Regions from separate parts of the Agromyces atrinae genome, predicted to be linked through region 3. Evidence: predicted binding sites of a transcription regulator. Region 3 holds the regulator's gene; each other region holds the start of a gene.
What was found. The regulator HspR, encoded in region 3, represses chaperone genes until heat shock. The targets are predictions, from matches to a motif close to AAGTTGAGTCNNNNNGACTCAACTT.
Positions count from the first base shown of each region.

Region 1: the regulator HspR is predicted to act here: its motif matches at 8,041-8,065, upstream of BJ972_RS13760 (Hsp20/alpha crystallin family protein).
Region 2: the regulator HspR is predicted to act here: its motif matches at 4,241-4,265, upstream of BJ972_RS08395 (ATP-dependent Clp protease ATP-binding subunit).

Region 1 is NZ_JACCBI010000001.1:2,957,716-2,967,499, reverse strand. It holds gene BJ972_RS13815 (TetR/AcrR family transcriptional regulator) at 1-51, opposite strand, end outside; gene kynA (tryptophan 2,3-dioxygenase) at 224-1,078, shown strand; gene BJ972_RS13805 (amidohydrolase family protein) at 1,083-2,054, shown strand; gene BJ972_RS13800 (kynureninase) at 2,051-3,307, shown strand; gene BJ972_RS13795 (DHA2 family efflux MFS transporter permease subunit) at 3,311-4,798, opposite strand; gene BJ972_RS13790 (PadR family transcriptional regulator) at 4,801-5,400, opposite strand; gene purS (phosphoribosylformylglycinamidine synthase subunit PurS) at 5,575-5,841, shown strand; gene purQ (phosphoribosylformylglycinamidine synthase subunit PurQ) at 5,841-6,539, shown strand; gene BJ972_RS13775 (hypothetical protein) at 6,623-6,796, shown strand; gene BJ972_RS13770 (DUF3817 domain-containing protein) at 6,885-7,346, shown strand; gene BJ972_RS13765 (adenine phosphoribosyltransferase) at 7,363-7,893, opposite strand; gene BJ972_RS13760 (Hsp20/alpha crystallin family protein) at 8,104-8,514, shown strand; gene purL (phosphoribosylformylglycinamidine synthase subunit PurL) at 8,640-9,784, shown strand, end outside.
Region 2 is NZ_JACCBI010000001.1:1,758,191-1,767,974, reverse strand. It holds gene BJ972_RS08425 (DUF1905 domain-containing protein) at 1-69, opposite strand, end outside; gene BJ972_RS08420 (dihydrofolate reductase family protein) at 79-687, opposite strand; gene BJ972_RS08415 (GNAT family N-acetyltransferase) at 784-1,353, opposite strand; gene BJ972_RS08410 (LPXTG cell wall anchor domain-containing protein) at 1,512-2,900, shown strand; gene BJ972_RS08405 (NUDIX hydrolase) at 2,995-3,468, shown strand; gene BJ972_RS08400 (NADPH-dependent F420 reductase) at 3,488-4,129, opposite strand; gene BJ972_RS08395 (ATP-dependent Clp protease ATP-binding subunit) at 4,283-6,907, shown strand; gene BJ972_RS08390 (HNH endonuclease signature motif containing protein) at 7,032-8,756, opposite strand; gene BJ972_RS08385 (ArsR/SmtB family transcription factor) at 9,034-9,384, opposite strand; gene BJ972_RS08380 (hypothetical protein) at 9,434-9,784, opposite strand, start outside.
Region 3 is NZ_JACCBI010000001.1:2,688,890-2,698,673, forward strand. It holds gene BJ972_RS12605 (helix-turn-helix domain-containing protein) at 22-615, shown strand; gene BJ972_RS12610 (hypothetical protein) at 590-1,168, opposite strand; gene BJ972_RS17720 (DUF6412 domain-containing protein) at 1,275-1,574, shown strand; gene BJ972_RS12620 (YidC/Oxa1 family membrane protein insertase) at 1,650-2,432, shown strand; gene dnaK (molecular chaperone DnaK) at 2,587-4,446, shown strand; gene BJ972_RS12630 (nucleotide exchange factor GrpE) at 4,449-5,039, shown strand; gene BJ972_RS12635 (DnaJ C-terminal domain-containing protein) at 5,125-6,117, shown strand; gene BJ972_RS12640 (heat shock protein transcriptional repressor HspR) at 6,126-6,542, shown strand; gene BJ972_RS12645 (hypothetical protein) at 6,672-7,325, opposite strand; gene BJ972_RS12650 (sensor histidine kinase) at 7,361-8,905, opposite strand; gene BJ972_RS12655 (response regulator transcription factor) at 8,902-9,669, opposite strand.

The DNA.
Region 1 (9,784 bases), 270 kb from region 3:
TTCATGATTTCGGCGGGCGTCGCGTCGGGTCGCGCCTCCTGCGGAGTGCATTCCCTTAGGGTACCTGACGGCGTATGATACGGACTGGCATCTCCGCTTTACCCGAAAGTACGGCGATGCTCGCATCGAGTCGCCCTGCCGTCCCATACGACCCCCAACCCGGGGGCGGCAGGGCGCCTCGCATTTCACAGGTGAAAGGTCAGACGCCCCGTAGGCTGAACGGGTGAGTGTCGATGAGAACACGCGGGATATCGAAGAGGGCGTCGTCACCGACCTGAGCGGTCGAATGAGTTACGGGGGCTACCTCGATCTCGACACGCTGCTGTCGGCTCAGAAGCCCGTCAGCGCGCCCGAGCACCATGACGAGCTGCTCTTCATCGTGCAGCACCAGACCACTGAGCTGTGGTTGAAGCTCGTGCTCCACGAGCTCGAGAGCGCGTGCGCTCTGCTGCGTTCCGATCAGCTCGCTCCCGCGCTCAAGCGCATCGCGCGGGTCAAGCACATCCAGCGCACGCTGACCGAGCAGTGGTCGGTGCTCGCGACCCTGACCCCCACCGAGTACGCCGAGTTCCGCGGTTACCTCGGCTCGTCGAGCGGCTTCCAGTCGTATCAGTACCGCGCCGTCGAGTTCCTCCTCGGCAACAAGAACGAGCGCATGCTGACGGTCTTCGAGAGCGAGCCCGGCGCGCACGAGCTGCTCTCGAATCTGCTCGCGGCCCCCACCATCTATGACGAGTTCCTGCGCTACCTCGCTCGCGCGGGCTACCCGATCCCGACCGAGGTGCTCGAGCGCGACGTCACGCGGGCCTGGACCTTCCGCGAGGACCTCGTGCCCGTCTTCACGGCGATCTACGCCGACGCCGACGCGAACTGGTCGGCGTACGAGACGTGCGAAGAGCTCGTCGACCTCGAGGACAACTTCCAGCTCTGGCGGTTCCGTCACCTGAAGACGGTCGCGCGCATCATCGGCCACAAGCCGGGCACGGGCGGCTCGAGCGGCGTGCCGTTCCTGCAGCGCGCCCTCGATCTCACGTTCTTCCCCGAGCTCTTCGCGGTGCGCACCGAGATCGGACGATGACGTCGTGAATCGGGTCGACCTCGGCGACGAAGCCCGGAGCGTGCGTCGTTCGCTCGCCGGTGAACACGCGGGCGAGACGGGCACCCGGTTGCCGCCGTTCATCGACCACCACGTGCACCTCGCGCTCGTCGATCCGTCGGGTCTCGGCGCGCACGGCATCGCGGGCGTCGTCGATCTCGGCGCGAACCCGGCGACGATCAGCCGCTTCGCGGAGTCCGCGGGGCGCGCTCGCGTCGCTTACGCGGGCGCCTTCCTCACCGCACCGGGCGGGTACCCCGTGGGGCGATCCTGGCTGCCCGAGGGAGCCGCCCGCGAGATCACGCCCACGACGTCATCCCCCGCCGACGCGCTTCCCGACGCGGCGCGCATCGCGGTCGACGAGCAGGCGGCCTTCGGGGCGAGCGTCATCAAGGTCACGCTGAACTCCGACGGGCCCGTCCTCGACCTCGACACGCTCCGAGCGATCGTCGCTGCGGCGCGCATCCACGACCTGCCGGTCGCCGCCCACGTCGAGGGCGAGGGGATGACGCGGCTCGCGCTCGACGCCGAGATCGACGCCCTCGTCCACACGCCGTGGACCGAACACGTGCCGTCGAGCCTCATCGCCCGCGCCGCCGCACGCCAGGTCTGGATCTCGACCCTCGCGATCCACGAGGGCGCAGGCCGCGACACCGCCCTCGACAATCTGAGCCGCTTCCGCGAGGCGGGCGGCCGCGTCGTCTACGGCACCGACCTCGGCAACGGCGACTTGCCCGTCGGCGTGAACGCCGTCGAGATCGCGGCGCTCCAGGATGCCGGTTTCGGCGCCCGCGGCATCCTCGCCGCCCTCGTCGACCCGTGGCCCGCCGCCGCCCAGCCCGACGACGGCATCGCCACGTTCGTACCCGGGCCGCGACCCACCGCACCCACCGATCTGCCCGCGTGGCTCGCGCGCTCCTGCGTCGTGCCCGTCGAAGACCTCGAGGAGATCCGATGACCGACACCTCTCGCGACCACGCCGCCCGACTCGATGCGGCCGACCCGCTCGCCTCGCACCGCTCGCGCTTCTTCGGCGCCGACGGCGCGGGCGCCGCGCTCGACGCACCTGCGGGCACCCCGCTCGCCTACTTCGACGGCAACTCCCTCGGGCGACCGCTCAGTGCGAGCATCACCCGCATCGAGCTCTTCCTCCGCGAGCAGTGGGGCACGCGCCTCATCCGCGGCTGGGACGAGCAGTGGATGGAGCTGCCGTTCGTCATCGGCGACGACCTGGGCCGCGCAGCCCTCGGTGCGGCCGCCGGTCAGACCGTCATCGGCGACTCGACGACGGTTCTGCTCTACAAGCTGTGCCGCGCGGCCGTCGACGCGGCCGGCCCCGATCGCCGCGTGATCGTCGTCGACCGCGACAACTTCCCGACCGATCGCTACGTGCTCGAGGGCATCGCGGCCGAGCGCGGCATGACGCTCCGCTGGATCGACGTCGACACGTCGGCCGGCGTCACGGCCGAGCAGGTCGAGGCCGCGGTGGGCGACGACACCGCCCTCGTCGTGCTGAGCCAGGTGGCGTACCGTTCGGGCCACCTCGCCGACGTGCCGCGCATCACCGAGATCGTGCACGCGGCCGGAGCCCTCGTGCTGTGGGACCTCTGCCACTCGGCCGGCGCCGTGCCGGTCGACCTCGATGCCTGGAACGTCGACCTCGCCGTCGGCTGCACCTACAAGTACCTCAACGGCGGCCCGGGCTCCCCCGCATTCGCCTACGTGCGCCGCGACCTGCAGCAGACGTTGGCCCAGCCGATCCAGGGCTGGATGGGCACCGCCGACGTGTTCGCCATGGGTCCCGAGTACACGCCCGCCGCCGGGATCCGTCGATTCATCAGCGGTACTCCGCCGGTCGTCGGCATGCTCGCCATGCGCGACACCATCGCGCTCATCGAGGAGGTCGGCATCACCGCGATCCGCGAGAAGTCGATCGCCCTCACCGAGTACGCGCTCGCCCTCTCGGCCGAGTGGCTCGCCCCGCTCGGCGTCGAGGTCGCGTCGCCGACGGATGCCGCCGAGCGCGGTGGTCACGTGACGCTGAGCCACCCGGCGATGCGCGAGGTGACCGCGCGGCTCTGGGCCGACGACGTCATCCCCGACTACCGCGACCCGCACGGGCTGCGCATCGGACTGTCGCCCCTGTCGACGAGTTTCGACGAGGTCTGGCTCGGCATGCGCGCCGTGCGCGACACGCTCACCGCGCTCTGAGCCCTACCCCTCGGCGGCGACCGGAGCCGCGGGCGTCGGGGCACCCCACGCGACGGTCTGCTTCGGCTTCGCGAAGAACAGCACGACGAGGGCTCCGACGACGAAGGCGATGATCGGCAGGATGAGCGACTGACCCATCGCGGCGCTGAAGCCCGCGGCGGCTTCGGCCGGGAGCGCCCCGCCCTGCTCGGCGGCACCCGTGTCGAAGCCGGGAAGCTCGGCGGCGAGGCGCGAGTTGAGGAGCGCGGCGATCGCGGCCGAGCCGAACACCGAACCGACCTGGCGGGTCATGTTGTAGACGCCGGAGCCGGCACCCGCGAGGGCGGGCGGCAGGTTGCGGGTCGCCGTCGTCGCGAGCGGCGCCCAGAGCCCCGACATCCCGAGACCGAGGAAGGCGGCCGGGATGAGGAGCAGCCAGAACGGCGAGTCGGGCGTGAGGAGCGTCGCCATCCACGAGAGGGATGCCGCGACGACGAGGAACCCCGTGAACGCGATCCAGCGCGGGTTGACGCGGTCGGCGAGCTTGCCGACGAGCGGCGAGGCGATACCGGTGACGACCGCCATCGGCGCGAGCATGAGGGCCGCCTGGGTCGGCTCGAGGCCACGGCCGACCTGGTAGTAGAACGCGAGCGGGAGCGGCATGGCGACGATCGCGAGGCCGAGCACCGTGATCGCGGCGTTCGAGAGGGCGAAGTTACGGTCACGGAAGAGGCCGAGCGGCAGGAGCGGCTCGGCGCGGTTGAAGCGCTGCCACACGACGAAGCCGACGAGCACGACGAGACCCGTGATGATGAGGCCCCACACCGAGATCGGGCCGACGATCGTGCCCCATTCGAACGTCTCGCCCTCCTGGATCCCGAAGATCACGAGGAAGAGGCCGACGGCGCTCAGCACGACGCCGAGCCAGTCGAAGCGGTGCGCGTGCGTCGTGAGGTTCGGCACGAGACGCACCGCGAGGATGAACGCGACGATGCCGACGGGCACGTTCACGAAGAAGATCCACTCCCACCCGAGCGAGTCGACGAGCAGTCCGCCGAGGATCGGGCCGACGAGCGTCGCGACACCCGCGACGGCACCCCAGAGACCCATCGCCGCGCCGCGCTTGTCGGGCGGGAAGATGCGCGTGATGACCGACATCGTCTGCGGCGTCATGAGCGCGGCGCCGAGGCCCTGCACGGCGCGAGCCGCGATGAGCATGCCGATGTCACCGGCGAAGCCGCACCACAGCGACGCGAGCGTGAAGATGACGAGGCCGACGAGGTACACGCGCTTCGGGCCGAAACGGTCGCCGAGACGGCCCGTGATGAGCAGCGGCACGGCGTAGGCGAGCAGGTACGCACTTGTCACCCAGATGACGGCCGTGATGTCGGTGTCGAGGTCGCGCAGGATCGCGGGGTTCGCGATCGACACGATCGTCGAGTCGACGAGGATCATGAAGAAGCCGATGACGAGCGCCCAGAGGGCGGGCCAGGGGCGGGTGACGTTCTCCATCGTTACTTCTCTCTTCCGGCGAGCAGGTCGCCGTCGGTACGCCACGGGATGTCGCCCGAGGAGATCTGGTCACGCGTCGTCCTGACCCACGCCGCTTCGGCGAGGAGCATGGTGCGCGTGTAGTCGACGTTGAGGATCCAGCGTCGTTCGACGCCGGACTCCTCGAGGGGGCCCGGAAGGTGCGCGTCGATGTACGACACGACCTCGTCGAGCGAACGGAGTCGCGCGGTGAGGAGATCGATGACCTCGGCGCGCGGCAGATTGTGGGCCTCGCCGATCGCGAGGGAGAACTGCGGGAACTCGTTGACGTGCTCGCCGAGCATCGCGGCGATCCTCGCCCGGAGCGCATCGTGACCCGCGGCGGTGATCGCGTAGAGCGTGCGTTCGGGACGGTTGCCCTCGCGCTCGGTGCCCTCGGCGACGATGAGACCGTCGGCATCGAGGCGCTCGATGGCGCGGTAGAGCGTGCCGGCGCTGAGCTTCACGACCTTGTCCTCGTGGCGCTTGATCAACAGTTGGTACATCTCGTAGGGGTGCATCGCGCGCTCGGCGAGGAGCGCGAGGGCTGCGACGGCGAGGGGGGCGATGGTACGAGGGGGCATGCGGCTTTCACGACGTGACGGGGAGGGTGTGGTTATTCCGGTCGGAATATTACGCCGGGAATACCTGGGATGCAAGGCGGTCGGGGCGGCGCCGCACCCGCGCGAACCGCGCGGGCTCCCGTGACCGGTAGAATCGGCGTCATCCCCTTGCCCCGTACCGGACGGAGAAACTCGGTGCCCACGATCACGGTCGACGTCATGCCCAAGGCCGAACTGCTCGACCCGCAGGGGAAGGCCGTCGCCGGCGCCCTCGCGCGCACCGGCCACACTGCCATCAGCGGCGTGCGTATCGGCAAGCGCTTCGAACTCACGGTCGACGGACCGATCGACGACGCCGTGCGCGCCGAGGTCGAGAAGCTCGCCGACGAGGTGCTGTCGAACTCCGTCATCGAAGACGTCGTGGGCATCCACTACGAGACCGCCGCAGGCGAGACCCACTGATGCGCATCGGCGTCATCACCTTCCCGGGCTCGCTCGACGATCGCGACGCCCAGCGCGCCGTTCGTCTCGCCGGCGCCGAGCCCGTCGCCCTGTGGCACGGCTCGCACGACCTCGAAGGCGTCGACGCCCTCGTGCTGCCCGGAGGGTTCAGCTACGGCGACTACCTCCGCGCGGGCGCGATCGCGAGCCTGTCGCCGATCATGACCGAGGTCGTGGATGCCGCGAACAAGGGCCTTCCCGTGCTCGGAATCTGCAACGGGTTCCAGATGCTCGCCGAAGCGCACCTTGTCGAGGGTGGCCTCGTGCGCAACGACCACGGCTCGTTCGTCTGCCGCGATCAGGTGCTGCGCGTCGAGAACACGTCGACCGACTGGACCAATGCGTTCGACGACGGCCAGGAGATCACGATCCCGCTGAAGAACGGCGAGGGCGGATTCATCGCGTCCGCCGAGACGCTCGATCGACTCGAGGGCGAGGGCCTCGTCGCCTTCCGCTACGTCGGCGTGAACCCGAACGGGTCGCTCCGCGACATCGCGGGCGTGACGAACGCGCGCGGAAACGTCGTGGGCCTCATGCCGCACCCCGAGCACGCGGTCGAGCCGGGCTTCGGCCCCGACACCGACGTCGCCATGCGTTCGGGCGTCGACGGCCTCGGGTTCTTCTCGAGCGTCATCCGCAGCTCGCTCGTCGAGGCGTAGGCGCAGCGAACCTCCGGGTCGCACCGAGGGTGCGCAGGGGTCGTTCATAGGTCGCGCAGAGGGTGCGCGTCGACCATCGTTCCGTGAGGCGGACGCCTCGAAGGAGGAACGATGACCACGACATCCGAGCACGCCACGACGCCGCTCCCCGCGGGGCCGACGGCTGCACCCGCGACAGCCCCGACGACGGCGTTCGCGGCGGCACCGGCGGCACCGGCACCGGCACGACGGATGACGGCAGCGGGTCGAACACGTAGGGGCCTCGGCCGCCCCGGACTCCCAGGGCTTCGTCAGCAGTCGCACGGTTAGCCTGGAGGCTCACGCCTGAGACCCCGCCGGAGCCCCATGACGCCCCAGATCTTCTTCCGTACTGTCGCGATCGCGGAGGCGATCACGTGGACCCTGCTCCTCACGGGCATGTTCCTCAAGTACATCGCCGAGGTCGGCGACTGGGGTGTCGCGATCGGCGGCGGGATCCACGGATTCGTGTTCCTCGTCTACGCCGTCTCGGTCGTCTTCGTGGGCGTCAACCAGCGCTGGAGGATCGGCACGATCATCGTCGGTCTGTTCTCGGCCGTCATCCCGTATGCGACGATCCCGTTCGACATCTGGGCCGACCGCACCGGGCGTCTCGCCGGCGGATGGCGCCGCGAGGCGACCGATCACCCGCGCGACGGATCGTTCGTCAACGTGACGCTGCGCTTCGTGCTGCGGCACCCGGTCATCGTCGGTGCGATCGTCGCGGTCGGCGTCGTGGTCGTGTTCTCGGCGCTGCTCGTCATCGGCCCGCCCGGCGGCAAGGCCTGACGACGGGGCGGCCCGGCTACGCGTTCAGCAGGCTGAAGACCTCGTAGTCGGAGAGCACCTGGCGGCCGGGGAGGTCGTTGAGTTCGAGCGCGAACGCCATGCCGGTGACGTGCCACCCGGCTCGTTCGACGAGCCGCGCCGCAGCACCCGCCGTGCCGCCCGTCGCGAGCAGGTCGTCGACGATGAGCACTCGAGACCCCGCGGGCAGCTGGCCGGCGTGCACCTCGAGGCGCGCCTCGCCGTACTCGAGCGCGTAGCTCTCGCCGATCGTGTTGCGCGGCAGCTTGCCGGCCTTCCGCACCGTGAGCACGCCCTTGCCGCAGACGGCGGAGGCCGCGCCCGCGAGGAGGAAGCCGCGGGCCTCGAGGCCGCCGATGTAGTCGAAGCGCCCCTCGAAGGGAGCGACGAGCGCTTCAGCGAGCGCCATGAGGGCCGGGCCGTCGGCGAAGACGGGCGTCAGGTCGCGGAAGAGGATGCCCGGCGACGGGAAGTCGGGGATGAGCTCGATGAGGTCGTGCACGCGCTCAGCGGCGCTCGGAGTGTTCACCGATACAGGCTACGCGCCTCCGTGCCGCGGACGGCTCGTGAGGGGTCAGTAGATGCGCCTCCGGGCGTTCGTTTCGTCCAACTACTGACTCCTCACCAGCACCCCGCGATGGATTGGCACTCTCCGGCGAGAGTGCTAATATCTTCATAGTTGAGTCACATCGACTCAACTACACGCACTCAGAGATAACGACAGGAAAGGACACCGACGATGACCCGCACCTACGACCCCTTCCGTGACCTCGCCTCCGCTCTCGTCGAGGGTCGCCGAGGCCCGCGCAGCATTGCCATGGACCTCTACCGCGACGGCGACCACTACGTGCTGACGGCCGACCTTCCCGGCATCGATCCGGGATCGGTCGACATCGACGTCGACGGCCAGCTCCTCACGATCCGCGCCGAGCGCACGCTCGCCGCAGGAGACGGGGTGAAGTGGCTCACGCGCGAGCGCGAGGCCGGAACGTTCCTCCGTCAGTTGAGCCTCGGCCAGGGCATCGACACGGAGAAGATCTCGGCCAACTACACGAACGGCGTCCTGAGCGTGACGATCCCCGTCAGCGAGAAGGCCAAGCCGCGCAAGATCGAGATCTCGACCGATCAGCCGCAGCCGATCACCGTCTGATCGGCCCGTAGGGCAGGATGCCGCGTGCGCTCGTCGCACGCGGCATCCACTGTCTCCGGCCCCGGTAGACTCGGTGGGTCAGGCATCCGCTCGAGCACTCGTCTCGTCGCCACTCTGGAGCATTCGTGACCACCCCTCCCGCAGCGCAGACCGTACCCGTCCCCGACACCGTCGAGAACGCGAAGGCGACACCCGAGAAGGAGCAGCCCTACGGCGCCCTCGGGTTGAAGCCCGACGAGTACGAGCAGATCAAGAAGATCCTCGGCCGTCGCCCCACGTCGGGCGAGCTCGCCATGTACTCGGTGATGTGGAGCGAGCACTGCTCGTACAAGTCGTCGAAGCGCTACCTCCGCCAGTTCGGCGAGAAGGTCTCGCCCGACATGAAGAAGAACCTCATGGTCGGCATGGGCGAGAACGCGGGCGTCATCGATGTCGGCGAGGGCTGGGCCGTGACCTTCAAGATCGAGTCGCACAACCACCCGAGCTACATCGAGCCCTTCCAGGGCGCCGCGACCGGCGTCGGCGGCATCGTGCGCGACATCATCTCGATGGGCGCCCGCCCCGTCGCCGTCATGGACGCGCTGCGCTTCGGCGCCATCGACGACCCCGACACCGCACGCGTCGTGCACGGCGTCGTCTCGGGCATCTCGTTCTACGGCAACTGCCTCGGCCTGCCGAACATCGGCGGCGAGACCTGGTTCGACTCGGTCTACCAGGCCAACCCGCTCGTCAACGCCCTCGCGGTCGGCGTGCTGCGCCACGAAGACCTGCACCTCGCCAACGCCCGCGGCGTCGGCAACAAGGTCGTGCTCTTCGGCGCCCGCACGGGTGGCGACGGCATCGGCGGAGCATCGATCCTGGCCTCCGACTCGTTCGACGAGGGCGGCCCCACGAAGCGTCCCGCCGTCCAGGTCGGCGACCCGTTCGCCGAGAAGGTGCTCATCGAGTGCTGCCTCGAGCTCTACCGCGGCGACCTCGTCGAGGGCATCCAAGACCTCGGCGCGGCCGGCATCTCGTGCGCGACGTCGGAGCTCGCCTCCAACGGCGACGGCGGCATGAAGATCACGCTCGACAACGTGCTGCTGCGCGACCCGTCGCTCACCGCCGAAGAGATCCTGATGTCGGAGAGCCAGGAGCGCATGATGGCGATCGTGCACCCCGACAAGCTCGAGGGCTTCCTCGCCGTCACCGCCAAGTGGGACGTCGAGACGAGCGTGCTCGGCGAGGTCACCGACACCGGCCGCCTCGTCATCGACTGGCACGGCCAGGA
Region 2 (9,784 bases), 930 kb from region 3:
AACGGTGACGAAGTGGAAGGGCGCCGGCCCGCGCCAGTACCAGACGGGACCGGTGAACTCGAGATCCATGGGTGAGGCTCAGATGTCGTCGATGTTGCCCGTCACGACGTCTCCCGCGCGTTCGTAGACGAGCGATACCGATCCGCCCTCGAAGCCGCGGGGCGGCTCGGTCAGTCGGAATGCGGCGGGGAGGGTGCCCGTGCCGAAGAGCCGCTTCCCGCTGCCGAGCGTGAGCGGGTGGAGCCAGAGGTTCAGCCGGTCGACGACGTCTGCTTCGAGGAGCGAGTTCAGCAGGTCGCCGCTACCGATGAGGTGCACCTCGTTGAAGTCGTCGCGAAGACGCCCCGCTGACGCGGCATCCCGCAGCACCGTCGTGCCCGCCCAGGTCGGGTCGACGAGCTCTCGCGAGACGACGAACTTGGGGATGCGGTTGAAGCGCTCCGCGATGGGGTCGGAGTCGCCGTGACCGGGCCAGTACGACGCGAAGATGTCGTAGGTCTTCCGGCCGAGCAGCAGCGCGTCGATCTTCGCGATGTTGGCGAGGATCGTCTCGCCCGCATCCTGACCCGGGAACCCGGCCTGCCAGCCGCCGTGCTCGAAGCCTCCGCTCGGGTCTTCGTCGATCCCGCCCGGCGCCTGGTACACGCCGTCGAGGGTGAGGAACAGGTCAGCAGCGATGATTCCCATGAGATCTCCCGGTGCGGGCGCCTGCGGACGAGAGCGCCGCTCTCCCCATCTTCGGCCTGCGGCCGAGCGGAGTAAACCGTCGGAGGCCTGCGGAGGTCAGAGGGCGAGGCGCATGAGCACGCGGGGGAAGCCGTTCAGCACCGAGTCGGTGTCGGCGGCGTGTGTGAATCCCGCCTTCTCGAAGAGGTTCCGCGTTCCCACGTACGCCATCGTGAGGTCGACCTTCGCGCCGCGGTTGTCGACCGGGTAGGCCTCGACGGCCGGTGCTCCGTGATCGCGCGCGAACGCGACGGCTCCCTCGACGAGTCGATGCGAGATTCCCGAGCCGCGGTGCCCGGGGCGCACGCGCACGCACCACAACGACCAGACGTCGAGGTCGTCGATGACGGGGATCTTGCGGTTGCGCGCGAAGCTCGTGTCGGAGCGCGGATGGACGGCCGCCCACCCGACGACCTCGTCGCCGTCGTAGGCCAGCACACCGGGCGGTACCGTCTGGCGGCACAGTGCGCGCACGCGATCGCCGCGCGCGGGGCCGACGAGCTCGCGGTTGTCGGCCGACGGGATGCGGTAGCTGAGGCACCAGCACACGTTCGCATCGGGACGCTTCGGCCCCACCATCGTCGCGACATGGGCGAACACCGTCGCCGGCCGAATGTCGATCGCCATCACGCCACTGTGCCACTCGTCGTGCCCCGCGTCGAGATACCCGTGGAACCACGGATACCGGAGGCGGCGGTCCGCTTCATAGCATCGTGAAGCCGAGTGCTTACCCCCGTTCGGGGTGTGAGCCGCGACCATGGGGAGACCACACCACGATGACATTCATGCCGACACGACCGAGAGCGAAGCGTGGCCTGTGGGCCACAGCGCTCGCCGGAGCCGGGGCCCTCGCGCTCACCGCGGGAGGGATCGCCGGTGCCGCGTTCGCCGCATCACCCGTGCCTGCCGGGCAGTACACGGGTACACAGGACGACCTCGATTCGCCCGTCTCGTTCGAGGTGAGCAGCGACGGACTCGTCAGCGGCTTCTCCACGCAGAGCGCGATCTACTGCTTCGGCATGCCCGCGATCACGCCGTGGGCCGACATGCCGCCGACTCCCGTCGAGGAGAACGGCTTCTTCGGAGCCGACTGGTACGTCGGAGATCCGGGCGCGCAGATCCGATTCGTCGTCGCGGGAATCATCGAGGCCGACGGAACCGCGAGCGGCCAGGGCGTCGCGACGATGCCCGACCTCGGCTGCTCGGGCAACACGTTCGAGTGGGTCGCCGAAGTGAGCGGGCAGCCCGAACCCGAGCCGGAGCCGGAGCCGGAGCCTGAGCCGGAGCCGGAGCCGGAGCCGGAGCCTCAGCCCGAACCCGCCATCGCCCTCTCGGCCACGAGCGTCTCGGAGTCGGCCCTCGTCGACGACGGCATCGTCGTGACCGCCTCGGGCTTCCTCGCCCAGTCGAGCGTCGAGCTCGCGGTCGATGGGTCGCCCGTCGCGACCGAGACGGCGACGGATGACGGTGAGGCGCGCTTCACGTACTCCGGCCCCCTCGGCGCGGGAACGTACTCGCTCGCCGTATCGAGCGGTGCCGCGAGTATCGCGACGACGCTGACCGTCACGGCCGATGTGCCTGCGCCGGAGCCGGAGCCCGAGCCTGAGCCTGAGCCTGAGCCTGAGCCGGAGCCCGAACCTCAGCCGCAGCCCGTCGTCGTGCCGTCGACCACGACGCCGACCGTGAGCGACCTCGCTTCCGGCATCACGATCACGGCGACCGGATTCGGTGCCGACGAGTCGATCGACGTGCAGTGGGACACCCAGAGCGTCCTGACGCTCGACGCCGACACCGACGGTGCCGCGACGGGAACCCTGACGATCGCGAACGCCGCCCCGGGGCAGCGCACGCTCAGCCTCGTCTCTGCGACGCGATCGGTGAGCATCCAGCTCACCGTGGTCGCCGAGCCGGTCGTTCCCGAGCCCGAGCCCGAGCCCGAGCCCGAGCCGGAGCCCGAGCCCCAGCCGGAGCCGGAGCCCGCGCCCGAACCTGCGCCCGAACCGGCACCGGAGCCCGCGCCTGCACCGGCGCCGGCACCTACGCAGGGTGACGCACCGCGCGAATCGCTCGCCGAGACCGGAATCGATGCCGCCGGTGCGGCGACGCTGTTCGCGGGAGGGCTGATGCTCCTCGTCGCCGGCGGATTCCTCGTCCTGCGCCGCCGAGTGGACTGACGCACACGCAGCACCAACGTCGAAGCGCGCCCCGGGAGCATTCCCGGGGCGCGCTTCCGTCGTCTCATCAGGCGCGTCTCGCTAGGGTGGCGGCATGGCCACCCCTGACTTCATCCTCGAACTCCGTCGGCACGTGGGAACCGTTCCGCTCTCGCTCGTCGGCGTCACCGCCGTCATCCTGCGGGGCGACGACGTGCTGCTCGGCCGCCGTTCCGACAATGGTGCGCTGACGCCCATCACGGGCATCGTCGATCCCGGCGAAGAGCCGGCGGACGCGGCGCGTCGCGAGGCTCTCGAAGAGGCCGGCGTCGTGATTCGCGTCGAGCGCCTCGCCTCGGTCAGCACCGTGCCGCGGATCACCTACGCCAACGGCGACCAGGCCGACTACCTCGATCTGACGTTCCGCTGCGCATGGGTCGAGGGTGACCCGTACCCGGCCGATGGCGAGATGACCGATCTCGCGTGGCATCCGCTCGCCGATCTGTCGGCGGTCGCCGCCGAGCACCGCGCCCGAATCGAGGCGGCGCTCGACGACACCGTCGCCGCGCGATTCCTCGGCGGCCGCTGAGCGACGCCGAGCACCGCGACTACGGCAGGCGGTTCGCCTTCGCGAGGTTCGCGACGAGCTCGTCGCGGTTCTGGCGCACGACGTAGGCCGGGCGGTCGCGCTCGACGCGCCACGAGTCCTCGAGGGCACCGATGTTGACGGTGTCGAAGCCGAGCTCGTCGTAGAAGCGGGTGATGAACTCGATCGCATCGGCGTGGTCGCTCGCCGTGGCGAGGGCGCGGCGGTCGGGCGTTCCCGCGGGAGTGCCGTCGGTCGGGATCGTCGCGGCGACGATGTGGTTGAAGCCCTTGACGACCTTCGACTCGGGCAGGTGCGCCTGCAGGAGCGACGATGTCGTCGTCTCGCCGCGGTCGAGGGCGTCGATGTGACCGTCGCGCTCGAAGTAGTAGTTGTTCGCGTCGACGACGATCTTTCCGGCGAGGGGAGCGACGGGAACGTCGCGGTAGTTCTTGAGGGGCACGGCGACGAGGACGACGTCGCCCGCCGCTGCGGCTTCCTCGGCGGTCGCGGCTCGCGCCTTCCCGCCCAGTTCGCCGATGAGGTCGCCGAGCGTCTCCGGTCCGCGCGAGTTCGAGATGACGACGTCATATCCCGCCGCGATCGCGGCCCGCGCGACGTTCGATCCGATGTGTCCTGCTCCGATGATTCCGAGTGTTGTCATGTTCGGGACAACGGTGCTCGCGCGCATGAATTCCTGGATGTCGGCAGATGACAGCAACCTCTCGGGAAGAAATCGACGCACGCCGGGAATACCCTCGCCCCGCTCGCGTTGAAGTTGAGCGTAAGGCACTCAAGTTTCAACCCAGGAGGTTTCGTGCCCGAGAACTTCACCCCCGAGAACGCTGATTCCCGCCCCGACGACGGCAACTCGTTCGACGACTTCCTTGCGCGCTACCTCGACGGCGAGCGTGCTCGTGCGGCACGATCCATCGACCTGAGCCGCTTCCTCACCGCGCGGACGCAGAGCATCCTGCAGCAGGCCGGGCGCTTCGCGCTCGAGCGCGGTCAGACCGAACTCGATGCGCTGCACATCGTGCGCGTGATCGTCGAGGACGAGACGGTGGCGCAGGCCATCGCACGAATCGATGTCGATCCCGAGCGCATCGTCACGGCCGCCGAGTCGCGTCTGCCCGCGGCATCCGAGGGCTTCGAGGCCGGCGACCCCCGCGCTCGGGCCGCGACGATCACCCCGTCGGCGAGCCGTGCGCTCTTCCACGCGTACCAGGTGGCGCGCTCGTCGGGATCGACGTACATCGACCCCGAGCACCTCTTCTTCGCGCTCGTGCTCGGTCAGGATGCCCCCGCGGGCCAGGTGCTCGCGCGCGCCGGCGTCACGGCTGAGGCACTCACTCAGGGACTTCGCGACGGCGTCGGCGACGAGCAGAACTTCACGGCGACGGATGACGGTGAGGCCGCCGCGCCCTCGGACACCCCGATGCTCGACCAGTTCGGCACCGACCTCACGGCGCTCGCCGCGCTCGGATCTCTCGACCCCGTCATCGGGCGCACCGACGAGATCGAGCAGGCCATCGAGATCCTCTCGCGACGCACGAAGAACAACCCCGTGCTCGTCGGCGAGGCGGGAGTCGGTAAGACCGCGATCGTCGAGGGGCTCGCTTCGGCGATCGTCGACGGCGAGGTTCCCGAGCAACTGCGCGACAAGCGCGTCGTCTCGCTCGACCTGCCCGCGATGCTCGCCGGCACGCGTTACCGCGGCGACTTCGAGGAGCGACTCACGAAGCTGATGGACGAGATCTCGGCGCACCGTGACGAACTCATCGTCTTCATCGACGAGGTGCACACCGTCGTCGGTGCCGGTGGAGCGGGCGATGGCGGAATGGACGCCGGCAACATCTTGAAGCCGCGTCTCGCGCGAGGCGAGCTGCACCTGCTCGGCGCGACCACGCTCGCGGAGTACCGCCGCATCGAGAAGGACCCGGCGCTCGAGCGTCGCTTCCAGCCCGTGCGCGTGGGCGAACCGTCGATCGAGGACGCCGTGCTGATCCTTCACGGACTGCGTCCTGCATACGAGGAGCACCATGGTGTGACCTACACCGACGAGGCGCTTCGTGCATCGGTCGAACTCTCGGCCCGGTACCTCGGCGACCGCGTGCTGCCCGACAAGGCCATCGATCTCATCGACCAGGCGGGGGCACGACTGCGCCTGCGCCTCGGGCGTCAGGTCGACGTGAGCGGGCTCATCGAGCAGCTCGCCTCGCTCGAGGGCGCCAAGAATGCGGCCGTCTCGGCCGAGCACTACGAGGAGGCGTCGCGGCTGCGCGACGAGATCGCCGGAGTGCAGGCGAAGCTCGACGAGGCCAGTGCCACGGGTCGCGCTGCGGCGTCGTCGCCGGAGGCCGTCATCGACGAGGCGCAGATCGCTGCGGTGATCGCGCGTGCCACCGGCATCCCCGTCAGCCGTCTCACCGAGGGTGAGCGCGAACGTCTCGGACACCTCGAGGCCGAACTGCACGCCCGCGTCGTGGGGCAGGATGACGCGGTCGCCGCTGTCGCGAAGGCCGTGCGTCGCAACCGCACCGGCATGGGCGACGCGCGTCGACCGGTCGGGAGCTTCCTCTTCCTCGGCCCGACGGGTGTCGGCAAGACCGAGCTCGCGAAGGCTCTCGCCGAGTCGCTCTTCGCTGACGAGTCGGCCGTGATCCGCTTCGACATGAGCGAGTTCGGCGAACGGCACACCGTGTCGCGTCTCGTCGGTGCCCCTCCCGGATACGTCGGATACGACGAGGCCGGACAGCTCACCGAGCGCGTGCGGCGCAACCCGTACTCGATCGTGCTGTTCGATGAGATCGAGAAGGCGCACCCCGATGTGTTCAACCTGCTGCTGCAGGTGCTCGACGACGGTCGCCTCACCGACGGCCAGGGTCGCGTCGTCGACTTCAGGAACGCCGTCATCGTCATGACGTCGAACCTCGGTTCGGAATTCCTCGCTTCGCGTTCGGGTGCACTCGGATTCGTCGCGCAGGCGGATGCCGCCGCCGGAGGTTTCGCGTCGGAGAAGGACCTGCGCGATCGCGTCATGGGCAAGCTCCGCGAGGCGATGCGACCGGAGTTCCTGAACCGTATCGATGAGATCGTGCTGTTCAGGAAGCTCGACACGGCACAGCTCTCGTCGATCGTGCGCCTGCTGCTCGGTGCGACGTCGGCGCGGCTCGCCGCTCGAGAGATCGACTTCTCGGTGACGGATGCCGCGGTCGACCTCATCGCGGAGATCGGATACGAGCCCGAATACGGCGCCCGGCCCCTGCGTCGCGTGATCCAGCGCGAGGTGGATGACCGCATCGCCGAACTCGTCGTGAGCGGTGAGCTCGGAGACGGTCAGGCGGTCACCGTCGACGCGCACGAGGGAGCGATCTCGGTTCGTGTCGCGCGCGCTGGCCGGTTCGCGAGCGGTGCGCAGTTCGGGGCACTCGCCGCGTAGGCGTTTCGCTCCCGCGAGAGGGTGCTCGTCGCCGGCGACTCGGTCGCCGCGACGGCACCCTTTCGTCGTCTCTGCTCCGTCATCTCCATCTTTTCGTCTTTCCGTTGCCGTCACGTCGTCGCCATCATGTCGTCGCCATCACGTGGGCACGGTCATTGCGGGCGCGCCTGCGAGCATCGGCGCGTGCTGGCGCTCGGGCTGCGGCTGAGACCGTGGCGTGGACTGGCGGTGGTTGTGCTGCGGCATTGTCTGGTGCTGCGGGGTTGCCTCGTACTGCGGGGTTGCCTGGTGCTGCGGGGTTGCCTGGTACTGCGGGACGGCGGCGGGTGGAGGGCGCGCGCGTGAGGCCTGAACCTCCGCGCCGTGGAGTGCGTGATGGATCAAGGTGGACCGGGGGTGTGAACCAGGTCTGGTTGCCGTCGATGTGAATCTTCCAACCATCCGCATGGACGCGATGGTGATGGAACGAGCACAGCATGATGCCGTTGCTGAGGTCGGTCGGGCCGTTGTCGCGAGTCCACCATCTGATGTGGTGCGCTTGGGTGTGCGAGGGCGGCATTCCGCAGTCGGGCCACGCGCATCCGCCGTCGCGCTCGGTGAGTGCGATGCGTTGCGCAGGGGTGAAGAGGCGGCGATCTCGTCCGAGGTCGAGCACTTCGCTGTCGCCCCCGAGGACGAGCGGGATGACTCCGTGCGACGCAGCCATCCGTCGTGCCGTCGCAGCGGACACCGGGGTGGAGATGCCGTCGATGGTGGCGTACCCCGAGCCGCGCTTGTCGATCGGTGTCGACGAATCGGCCTCCGGTGCGAGCGAGTCGAGCGAGTCGATGAGGTCGGCGTAGTCGATACGTGCGACGACCGTCGCGGCGCGCAGAGCGGGTGGTGCATCAGTAGACGCGAGCGAGAGCAGTGCGATCGCCGTCAACGCATCGGCCCTGATCTGACCGAGGGAGCGTGTCTCGCGAGTCGTGGGATCGGTGTCGCCGTCGTCGCCAGTACCGAGAGGGGTGGGAACGCTGCCGCCCTCAGGGCCTGTCGATGGCCGGGGTTCACCGCGACTCTCGTGCAGGGCTGCTCCGACGAGAGCGTTGATGGCTGTCTGGATGGGCGCGCCGTTCTCGGGGTCGAAGGTGCCCGTGAGGCGGATGAGTCCGTTGCGGTCTTCGCGAATGGTGAGGCTGCGGGCAGCGCGGAGCGCGTCTTCGCGCGGCTCCACCCCGTCGGGGTCGAGGTGCGCCTCGAGACGCTTGATCAGGCGTGTGATGCCGTCGGGCCCGACATGACGGGCGCGTTCGACGAGGAAGCCTTCGGCGTCGTTGAGTTCGTCGGTGCTGGCGCGGAGCGCGATGCGGTCGAGGAAGGTGCTGATGAGCGCGGCGACCGCGAGAGTCATCCGCCCGCCTGCCAATGCGGCAGCAAGGATCGGATGGCGAGCGGGTAGCCGTTCGCCGGTGAAGGACTGCCGCGGCGCGGTCGCGACTCCGACGGACACGATGCGAGAGGCGGCCCCGAACCCGGTGCCGAGGGTTGCCGCGATGAGTCGCGTAGCCGACGAATACCCCTCGGAGCGGGCCAGATCGTCGTCGTCGCCGGTGGAGCGCTCTGCGATGCCGTGCGCGACGCGAACCTGCAGCGCGTCGAGCTGTCGAGAGAGGTGGGACAGGGACCGCTGCACCCGGAGTAGACCCGCCGCGCTCATCGACATCACGTCGTCAGAGGCATCCCACTCCGACGAGCCCCACGGGTCAGAGTTCACTCGCACGCCGCCGATGAGCGCGCCGGCCCACGCATCGGCGACCGAACCGCACGCGTCGAGCAGCGGGTCGACCGCCTCGGGTGTGGTGCTCATGCGTGTGCCATCCTCTGATTTCAGAACAGATACGACAGGCACGACGTACTTTCAGTGTACCAGATAATGGAGATATGTTCTATTGGATCGCAAGATTAGAGCGTCTAATTAGAAGATGTATACGAAGAATCGCACCGAAGTACGAGCGGGTTGGGGCGGAAGAGATGGCGCTGCTGGCAAGGGTGGAAAAGATCGACAGTAGAGCGGGCGACGCGGTGAGGTGATCTGAGCTGCCAACCCAGCCGCCCAGCGCAACCGCCCCCAGTCGCCCCGATTCCTACAGGCTCTGACCGAGGCTGTCGACGACGGCCGCGATTCGCTCTTCGTTGCGGCGGTAGTGCGTCCACTTGCCGATGCGTGTCGACGTCACGAGCTGCGCCCTCTCGAGGACGCTCATGTACGACGAGACGGTGGACTGCGCGAGTCCTGCCTTCTCGGTGATGTGGCTCACGCACACGCCGACTTCATCGGGATCGGCGATGGCCCGCTCGGCGTCGAAGTGCGCCCGAGGCTCGCGCAGCCACTGCAGGATCTGCAACCGCACGGGATTCGAAAGCGCCTTGAAGACCTCAAGGGTGTCGTCGGTGAGTCCGGCCGGTGCTTCGTCGACGGTGACGCGCGGGGGCATGGGTGTCCTTCGTGGTGGCTCGATCAATCGGAATATATCGATTCATAGATTACACCGAGGCGGGCGATGGTTCGCCGTCCTCCCGGGAGAATTCGGGCCGTCCGCCAGTGACGCCGTCCCGCGCCGAACGGCCCGGCTCCGACCCACCCGCGAACGAGAACCGCCCCAGCACCCCCGGTTCCACGCTGTCGGGTGCTCGCATCCGCAACGCCCACCCCACGAGGGCGTGGTCGAGCATGTAGAGGCGCGCTGACTCCATCCGACCGCCGGGGGAGAGGTGATCGACGACCCAGTCGTACGGCGCGCGCCCGCCGTACGCGGGGTGCGGCGAGGAGAACAACTCGCCGGCCCCGAGTTCGGCCGCGATGTTGAGCGCATACGCGAACGGATACGGGCGATT
Region 3 (9,784 bases):
CCGATCTGGCAAGATGGGGTCATGACGCCCTCACCCGCCGCCCAACTCGGTGCGCGACTCCGCGCCCTGCGACTCAGCCGCGACGTGACGCAGGCGCAGCTCTCGGCCGCGATCGGCATCTCCGAGAGCACGCTCTCGCGGCTCGAGTCGGGCGGGCGGAAGGCGACGCTCGACATGCTGCTGGCGCTCGCCGGGTACTACGAAGTGAGCCTCGACGAGCTCGTGCATGCTCCGGCAACGGCCGATCCGCGCGTCATCCAGCGCCCCTTCACGCAGTCCGGGTCGACGATCGTCCCCCTCGGCAAGCCGCACGGCGGTCTGCAGGCGTTCAAGCAGATCATCACGCGGAGCGACGCGTCGACGTGGACCCAGAAGACCCACGAGGGGTTCGACTGGATCTACGTGCTGAGCGGGCGGCTGCGCCTGCTGCTCGGCGAGCACGACCTCGTGCTCTCACCCGGCGAGGCGGCCGAGTTCGACACGCGTGTTCCCCACGCGTTCGGCAGCGCCGACGGCGAACCGGTCGAGGTGCTGAGCCTCTTCGGCACCCACGGCGAACGCATGCACGTGCGCGCGAGCACGACGCCGCCTACGGGAGCGAACGCACCGAGCTGAAGAACGCCGCGTACGTCGCGAAGTACATCGTGCCGTCGACGTAGGCGATCGAGGGCATGTAGTTCGGGTCGGTGTCGGGCGCCTGCAGCGTTCCCGGGAACGGGTCGTCGGTCTGCGTGTACCCCTCGGCGAGGAGTGCATCGCGCTCGGTGCCCCAACCGGCGCTATCGAGGTCGAGCTGCCCGTACCAGACCGACACGTCGCCGTTCGGACTGTTCCACTGGCAGGCGAAGCCGCCCTCGGTCATGATCCGGTCGAGCGCGGGCCAGTACGACACGACCTCGTCGCCGAGCGTGACGCCGTCGGCCGCGAGTGAGGCGTTCGTCTCGTCATCCAGCACGTTCTCGCACGTCGTCGCCTCGGCGGTCGGCACGGGCGTCTCGGTCGGCGTGGGTTCCGCGGTCTCGGTGGGCGTAGCTGTCGCGGTGGGTGAGGGCGTGCGCGTCGCGGTCGGCGACGGCGCGGGCTCGTCGGCGGGCGTGCACCCCGCGAGGGCGAGGGCGGCGATGGCGGCCACGGCGGCCGCTCGGGCGAGTCTCGTGGAGGTGCTCATGCCTCCACGCTAAGCCCCCGCCCCGCGCTCGAGCGCAACGACATCAACGAGTCACGAACCGCTCGGTCTAAGGTGGGAGGGGATTCCGGAGAGAAGGAGGGTCGGCGTGTTCGCACCACTTGCGCTCGTCACCGGCCTTCTCGGCGCCTCGACCGCGGTCGACGGCGCGAGCGGGATCGTGCTCATCGCCGGTGTCGCCCTCCTCGTCGGAGGCGTCGCGCTCGCCGCGGTGCGCACCATCGCCGTCGCGCAGGCCGCGAACGCCCCGATCTCGGCGCGCGCCGCCGTCGAACGACGCATCGACGCCCCGCCGCGCTCGGTCGTGAGCGACCCCGAAGCGCCCGGCAAGCCGAGATCTCGCGCGCCCGGTTCGGCCCTCGTGGCCACCGTGCGCACCCTCGCCTAGGCGACCTCCTCGTCGCGTGCGCGACGTGTGGCCAGAAGAGAACCCTTCCTCCTCTGACCCACAAGGACGTCTTTCGTGAACCCCTATGAATTCGGGCCCATCGCGGCCCTGCTGGACGGCGCGTACTCGCTCGTCATGGCACTGACCGATCTCATCGAGCCCGTCGCCGGCGGTGCCGCGGCGGCGCTCGCCGTCATCCTTCTCACCCTCGGAGTGCGCGTGCTGCTCGTGCCCGTCGGCATCTCGCAGGCGAAGGCGCAACGCATGCGCAAGCGTCTCGCCCCGAAGCTCGCCGAGTTGCGCCGCCGGTACGAGAAGAAGCCCGAGGTGCTGCAGCGGAAGACGATGGAGCTCTATTCGGAAGAGGGTGCGAATCCCCTCGCGGGCTGCCTGCCGCTTCTCCTCCAGGCACCCGTCATCTCGCTCGTGTACGGCATCTTCCTCCTGCCGACGATCAACGGCCACGCGAACGCGCTGCTCGACTTCAGCCTCGCCGGAGTGCCGCTCGGGTCGTCGTTCGCGCACGGTCTCGTCACGGCGTCGGTGAGCGGGGCGTCGCTCCTCGTCTTCGGGCTCATCATCGTGGGCATCGGCATCATCGCGTGGTTCTCGCGCATGCTCCAGCTCAAGCTGATGGGCGACCCGGCGGTGGCTGCGGCCGACGCGCCGCCCGCCCTCCAACGGATGACGGGGGTGCTGTCATTCGCCCCGTTCATCACCGCGGTCATCGCGGCGTTCGTGCCGCTCGCGGCATCGCTGTACCTCCTGACGACCGTGACGTGGACGCTCGGCGAGCGATGGATCCTCTCTCGCGTCATCCGCGACGAGCCGGTTCGGGCGGTCGAAACTGAGAGTTGAGTGGATGACGCTCAACTTTGGTGATCTGAACTTGACACCATTCCGTCGGCGCGGGAAACTTGATTCGTCAGGACTCAAGTCTTGACATAACGACTTCAGCCGGCACCGATCGGCTGCACCATCGTCAGCCACACCATCAAGGAGAGAACAAGATATGTCCCGTGCAGTAGGAATCGACCTCGGAACCACCAACTCGGTGGTCAGCGTTCTCGAGGGTGGCGAGCCCACCGTCATCGCGAACGCCGAAGGCTTCCGCACGACCCCGTCGGTCGTCGCCTTCACCAAGGACGGCGAGGTGCTCGTCGGCGAGACCGCCAAGCGCCAGGCCGTGACCAACGTCGACCGCACGATCTCGAGCGTCAAGCGCCACATCGGCACCGACTGGACGCAGGAGATCGACGGCAAGAAGTACACGCCGCAGGAGATCTCGGCACGCATCCTCGGCAAGCTCAAGCGCGACGCCGAGCAGTACCTCGGCGACACCGTCACCGACGCCGTCATCACCGTTCCCGCGTACTTCAACGACGCCGAGCGCCAGGCCACGAAGGAAGCCGGCGAGATCGCGGGCCTCAACGTGCTGCGCATCATCAACGAGCCGACTGCCGCCGCTCTCGCGTACGGCCTCGACAAGGGCAAGGAAGACGAGCTCATCCTCGTCTTCGACCTCGGTGGTGGAACGTTCGACGTCTCGCTCCTCGAAGTGGGCAAGGACGACGACTTCTCGACCATCCAGGTGCGCGCCACCTCGGGTGACAACCGCCTCGGTGGTGACGACTGGGACGCCCGTGTCGTCGAGTGGCTCACCAAGCGCTTCAAGGAGTCGACGGGTGTCGACGTCTCGAAGGACAAGATCGCTCAGCAGCGCCTCAAGGAGGCCGCGGAGCAGGCGAAGAAGGAGCTCTCGAGCTCGACCTCGACGTCGATCCAGCTGCCCTACCTCTCGCTCACCGAGAACGGCCCCGCCAACCTCGACGAGACGCTCACGCGCGCCCAGTTCGAGAACATGACGAGCGACCTGCTCGACCGCACGAAGAAGCCCTTCGACGACGTCATGCGTGAGGCCGGCGTGAAGATCGCCGATGTCGCACACGTCGTGCTCGTCGGTGGATCGACCCGTATGCCCGCCGTGGGCGAGCTCATCAAGCGCGAGACCGGTCAGGAGCCGAACAAGGGCGTCAACCCCGATGAGGTCGTCGCCGTCGGCGCCGCACTCCAGGCCGGCGTGCTGCGCGGCGAGCGCAAGGACGTCCTCCTCATCGACGTCACCCCGCTGTCGCTCGGTATCGAGACCAAGGGCGGCATCATGACGAAGCTCATCGAGCGCAACACCGCCATCCCCACGAAGCGCAGCGAGACCTTCACGACCGCCGACGACAACCAGCCGTCGGTCGCCATCCAGGTCTTCCAGGGCGAGCGCGAGTTCACCCGCGACAACAAGCCGCTCGGCACCTTCGAGCTCACCGGAATCGCCCCGGCCCCTCGTGGCATCCCGCAGGTCGAGGTGACCTTCGACATCGACGCCAACGGCATCGTGCACGTGTCCGCGAAGGACAAGGGCACCGGCAAGGAGCAGTCGATGACGATCACCGGCGGCTCGTCGCTTCCGAAGGAAGACATCGAGCGCATGGTGCGCGAGGCCGAGGAGAACGCCGCCGAAGACAAGAAGCGTCGCGAGTCGGCCGAGGTGCGCAACTCCGCCGAGCAGCTCGTCTACTCGATCGAGAAGCTCATCAAGGACAACGACGAGAAGCTCCCCGCTGACGTCAAGTCCGAGGTTCAGGGCGACGTCGACGCGCTCAAGTCGGCCCTCGCGGGTGACGACGACGAGGCCGTGAAGACCGCGTTCGAGAAGCTCTCGCAGTCGCAGGGCAAGCTCGGCGAGGCCATCTACGCCCAGGGCCAGGCGGCCGACGCCGCGGCCGGTGAAGACCAGGCGCCCACGGGCGAGCAGGCCTCCACCGACGAGGACGTCGTCGACGCCGAGGTCATCGACGAGGACGACGAGAAGAAGTAGTCATGACTGACGAGAACCAGAAGCCGGATGACGCCGACGAGGTGACGCCCGAGGCCGAGTCGACCGACTCGCCCCAGGCCGATGCCCCCGAGGAGGCCATCGACGCCGAGGTCATCGATGTCGACGACGAACTCACGGTCGACGACATCCTGAACGCGGCGAACGCCGAGATCGACGATCCGTCGAGCGAGCACCTCGCCGACCTCAAGCGGGTGACCGCCGAGTACGCGAACTACCGCAAGCGCACCGAGGCCAACCGCGAGGTCGAGCGCGAGCGCGCGATCGGCTCAGCCGTCGCCGTGCTCCTGCCGGTGCTCGACGACCTCGACCGTGCTGAGAAGCACGGCGACCTCGTCGCCGAGACGCCCTTCGCGGCCATCGCGGCCAAGCTCCGCGGCTCGATCGCGAAGCTCGGCCTCGAGCCGTTCGGTGCCGTGGGCGAAGCCTTCGATCCGCAGCGACACGAGGCGATCTTCCAGCAGCCCTCGCCCGACGTCGAGGTCGACACCGTCGCTGACGTCGTCGAGACGGGGTACACGCTCGGATCGACCCAGCTGCGCGCGGCGAAGGTCGTCGTCCAGACACCCGCGTAACGCGCACGATGCGGGCCGGATCCTCGAGGGTCCGGCCCGCGTCATCCCCATTCACTTTTCGATGCACCACAGGAGGGAGGCGTCCATGGCCAGCCAGGATTGGTTCGACAAGGACTTCTACAAGGTCCTCGGCGTCTCCAAGGACGTCTCCGAGGCCGAGCTCAAGAAGACGTACCGCAAGCTCGCCCGTAAGTACCACCCCGACTCGAACCCCGGCGATGCGGCGTCCGAGGCGAAGTTCAAGGAGATCAGCGAGGCCCACTCGGTGCTCTCCGACCCCGAGCAGCGCAAGGAGTACGACCAGATCCGCGCGATGGGTTCGGGCGCTCGCTTCACCGCCCCCGGCGGCGGGCAGGGCACCGGCGGCTTCGAGGACGTCTTCGGCGGCATGTTCGGTGGCGGCGGTGCCGGCCAGCGCACGAGCTACCAGCAGGGCGGCGCCGACTACGACGACCTGCTCGGCGGGCTCTTCGGCGGCGGGCGCTTCGGTCAGACGACCGGCGGCTTCCGCGGCTACGGCGGGCCGACCCGCGGCCGCGACGTGACCGCCTCGACGACCCTCGACTTCATCACGGCGACGCAGGGCGACCAGATCACCCTGCAGACCTCCGAGGGCAAGCCGATCACGGTGCGCATCCCCGCGGGCGTCTCCGACGGGCAGAAGATCAAGTTGCGCGGCAAGGGCCAGCCTTCGCCCGACGGCGGCGAGCCCGGCGACATCGTGCTCACTGTCTCGGTGCGGAAGCACCCCGTCTTCGAGCGCGATGGCCTGAACCTGCGCGTCACCGTTCCCGTGACCTTCGCCGAAGCCGCGCTCGGCGCCACGATCGAGGTTCCGACCCTCGGCGGCGCACCGGTCAAACTCCGTGTCGCCCCCGGCACACCGAGCGGCCGCGTGCTGCGCGTCAAGGGTCGCGGCGTCACGACGTCGAAGGGCACGGGCGACCTCCTCGCCGTCGTGCAGATCGCCGTTCCCGCCCACCTCTCGAAGGATGCCCAGGAAGCGCTGGAGGCATTCGCCGCGAAGCTGCCCGACGAGAACCCGCGCAGTGAGCTGCTGCGCGCCGCACGCGACTGAGGCGACCCATGGACGAGAAGAGCCCGATCTTCGTGATCTCCGTCGCCGCCGAGCTCGCGGGCATGCACCCGCAGACCCTGCGGCAGTACGACCGCCTCGGCCTCGTCTCGCCCGACCGCACGGCGGGCAAGTCGCGCCGCTATTCGATGCGCGACGTCGTGCAGCTGCGCGAGATCGCCGTGCTGTCGGCCGAGGGCGTGAGCCTCGAGGGCATCCGCCGCGTACTGCAGCTCGAGAACCGCGTGACGACGCTCGAAGCGCGCGTGCGCGAACTCGAGGGCGCGCTCGCCGACGAGATGCTCAACCGCCCGGGCCGCCGCGTCTTCGCCGCGGGCTCCGAGGGCGAGGTCATCTCGCTCCGCTCGGGCACGCGCGTGCGCCGCGAGACGGCCGTCGTCGTCTGGCGTCCCCTCGACAGCGAGTGACTACTCCGCCCCACCTACCTGAGTGATGCGTGCCGACACTGTTCGCAATTCAGGTTGCGGTGCGGCGTGTCGGGTTCTTGAGTGGCGAGAGAAGGGTGCGACGCGCGCGCCAGCCTGAATTACGAACAATCACCAGGAGTCGGCCGGCGCCTCGATGACGGGCACGGGCGACGTGCTCCAGTGCGTGCCGTTGCCGTAGTGGCTCGACGCCCACGGCGAGGCCCAGATCGCTCGCGCCGTGGCATCCGCCGACGTGCCCGCCTCGAGACCGGCGACGATGTCGGTGTAGAACGAGCGGGCCTTCAGGTTGTCGGCCGCGTACTTCGCCGCCGTGACGAGGCTGTCGTAGCTGCCGAGACCGCTGCCGCCGCCCGATCCGTAGCCGTTGTTGAGCGGGTTGTTGCGGTTCCACCAGTTGTCGGGGCCGTTCTCCTGCCGCATCCAGCGCAGCACGACGTTGACGTTCTCGTCGGTCGTCGGCCAGTCGCCGAAGAACAGCACGAGCCGAGCCCAGTCGTGGTTCGTGCCGCCCGCGATGAGCGTCTCGGGCCCGGTCGACGCCGCGTAGCTGTCGCGCGAGACCGTCGGATCGGTCAGCTCCGACGACACCGAGATCGACTGCAGATCGGTCGTGGGCGCCTCAGCGACCTCGCCGTTCGCGTACGTCGACAGGGGCGGAAGCACGGGCGCGACCGTGAGGCTGCCGACGAGGGCAGCCACGGCGAGGGCGACGAGGGCGCGAGCCGGTCGTCGCCGCGGTGTGGTGGAGGGTGCGTTCCGCATGCGGCAGAGAGGCTAACACCGCTGCCTGGGTTCCGTCAGTGCGTCTTCTGCGACGACTGCACGGGAGGCACGGGTGCGCCGCGCGGCTCGGCGACGGATGACGGTGCGGCGAGTTCGTTCGGCAGCTCGATGCGGAACACCGTGCGACCCGGCCGCGAGTCGACCGAGATCCGGCCCTCGTGGGCTTCGACGATCGAGGCGGCGATCGCGAGGCCGAGGCCCGTGCTGCCCGAGTGGCGTGAGCGCGAGGCATCCCCCCGCGCGAAGCGCTCGAAGAGTTCGGGCACGAGTTCGGGGTCGATCCCGGGCCCGTCGTCGATGACCTCGAGCACCGTCGTGCCGCGGCCCGGCGTGAGCCGGGCGGTCACCGACGAGCCGCTCGGGGTGTGCACGCGCGCGTTCGCGAGCAGGTTCGCGACGAGCTGGTGCAGTCGCTCGCGGTCGCCGACGATCGGGCGGCAGTCGTCGGGCACGTCGGCGAGCCACGTGTGGGTGCCGTCGGCGGCTCGCGCATCGCTCACGGCGTTGATGACGAGTTCGCACAGGTCGACGTCGTCGATGTGCAGGTCCTGGCCCTCGTCGAGGCGCGCGAGCAGCAGCAGGTCGTCGACGAGCGAGCTCATGCGGCGCGCCTCCGACTCGATGCGCGCGAGCGAGTGCTCGGTCATGTCGGGCAGCTGCGCGGCCTCCTGCCGCGTCAGCTCGGCGTACCCCTGGATCGAGGCGAGGGGCGTGCGCAGCTCGTGGCTCGCATCGGTGACGAAGCGGCGCATGCGCTTGTCGCTCGCGGCGCGCACGGCGAGCGCGCGGTCGACGTGGTGCAGCAGGTGGTTGAGCGCTTCGCCCACCTGGCCGACCTCGGTGCGCGGGTCGGTGTCGGCGGGGTCGACGCGGTCGGTGATGACGACCTCGCCGCGCTCGAGCGGCAGCTTCGCGACGTCGGCGGCGACGACGGCGACGCGCGAGAGCGGGCGCAGGGCGAGCCGGACGACGAGGATGACTCCCGCGACGGTGATCGCGAGGGCGAGCACCGAGAGGATCGAGATGAGCACGGTCTCGTCGAAGACGGCCTGACGCACGGTCGCGAGCGAGACACCGGCGATGAGCACCTGCCCCGACTCGTTGATCGTCGTCTGCACCCGGTACGGGCCGAGGTCGGGCAGTTCGACGGTGGTGCGGCCGGAGATCGCAGGCCCCGAGTCGAGCACGGTGGTCTCGAGCTGGGTGACGACCTCGCCGCGGAGCGGTGAGGCGCCGCCATCGGTGAAGCGCGCGGAGTCGACGATCTCGCAATCCTGCATGAGCGCGATGATCGTGTTCGGGGCGTGCCCGATGAAGTCGGCGAGCTCCTTCTTCGGGTACTTCGCGTTCGGGTCGGGAACGATGGGCATGTACTTCTCGACCGAGTAGTCGAGTGCGTTCATCGAGCCCGTCAGTTGCGTGTCGACGACCTTCGTCAGGCTCGCGCCGAGGGTGACGACCGAGATGGCGCCGACGGCGACGAGCACCGCGGCGACGAGAGTCGTCGTGCCGACGACGATGCGACGGCGCAGCGTCCAGGGAGCGCGCGTGCCCGTCATCCGTCGCTCGATCGCAGCAGGTAGCCGACGCCGCGCACCGTGTGGATCATCGGGGGCCGGTCGGCGTCGATCTTCTTCCGCAGGTACGAGACGTAGAGGTCGACGATGCTCGCCTTGCCGGCGAAGTCGTAGTTCCACACCCGATCGAGGATCTGAGCGCGCGTGAGCACGCGGCGGGGGTTCCGCATGAAGTGGCGCAGCAGCTCGAACTCGGTCGAGGTGAGGTTGATGACCTCGCCGCCGCGCTGCACCTCGTAGCTCGACTCGTCGAGCCACAGGTCGCCGACGACGAGCCTCTCGTCGCTCTCCTCCGCGGTGTTGGCGAGGCGTCGCAAGAGGCCGCGGAGGCGGGCGACGAGCTCTTCGAGGTTGAACGGCTTCGTCATGTAGTCGTCGCCGCCGGCCGTGAGGCCGATGATGCGGTCGTCGACCGAGTCGCGGGCGGTGAGGAAGAGCACGGGCGTGCCGTCGTCGTACTGGCGCAGCGTGCGCAGCACGCTCAGGCCGTCGGTGTCGGGCAGCATGACGTCGAGCACGACGACGTCGGGGCGGTCGGCACGGTACCGCTCGATCGCCTCACGGCCGGTCGCGGCGGTGTCGACGAGCCAGCCCTCGTAGCCGAGTGCGAGGCTCACGAGGTTCGTGAGAGCCGGTTCGTCGTCGACGAGGAGGACCTTGACGGGCGAGCCGTCGGGCCGGTGAATGCGGGGTAGTTTGGCGAGGACCGCCCGTCGCCGGCCGGAGTCCGCGACCAGATCGGGAATGTCCACTGGGGTATTATCCCGGTCACACCCCTATTCCGTATAGCTCAGAGCCACTCTCATAAGAGACTCACATGTTCTCTTATCCCACACATGTGGGGTGTGCGTATGGTCTCCT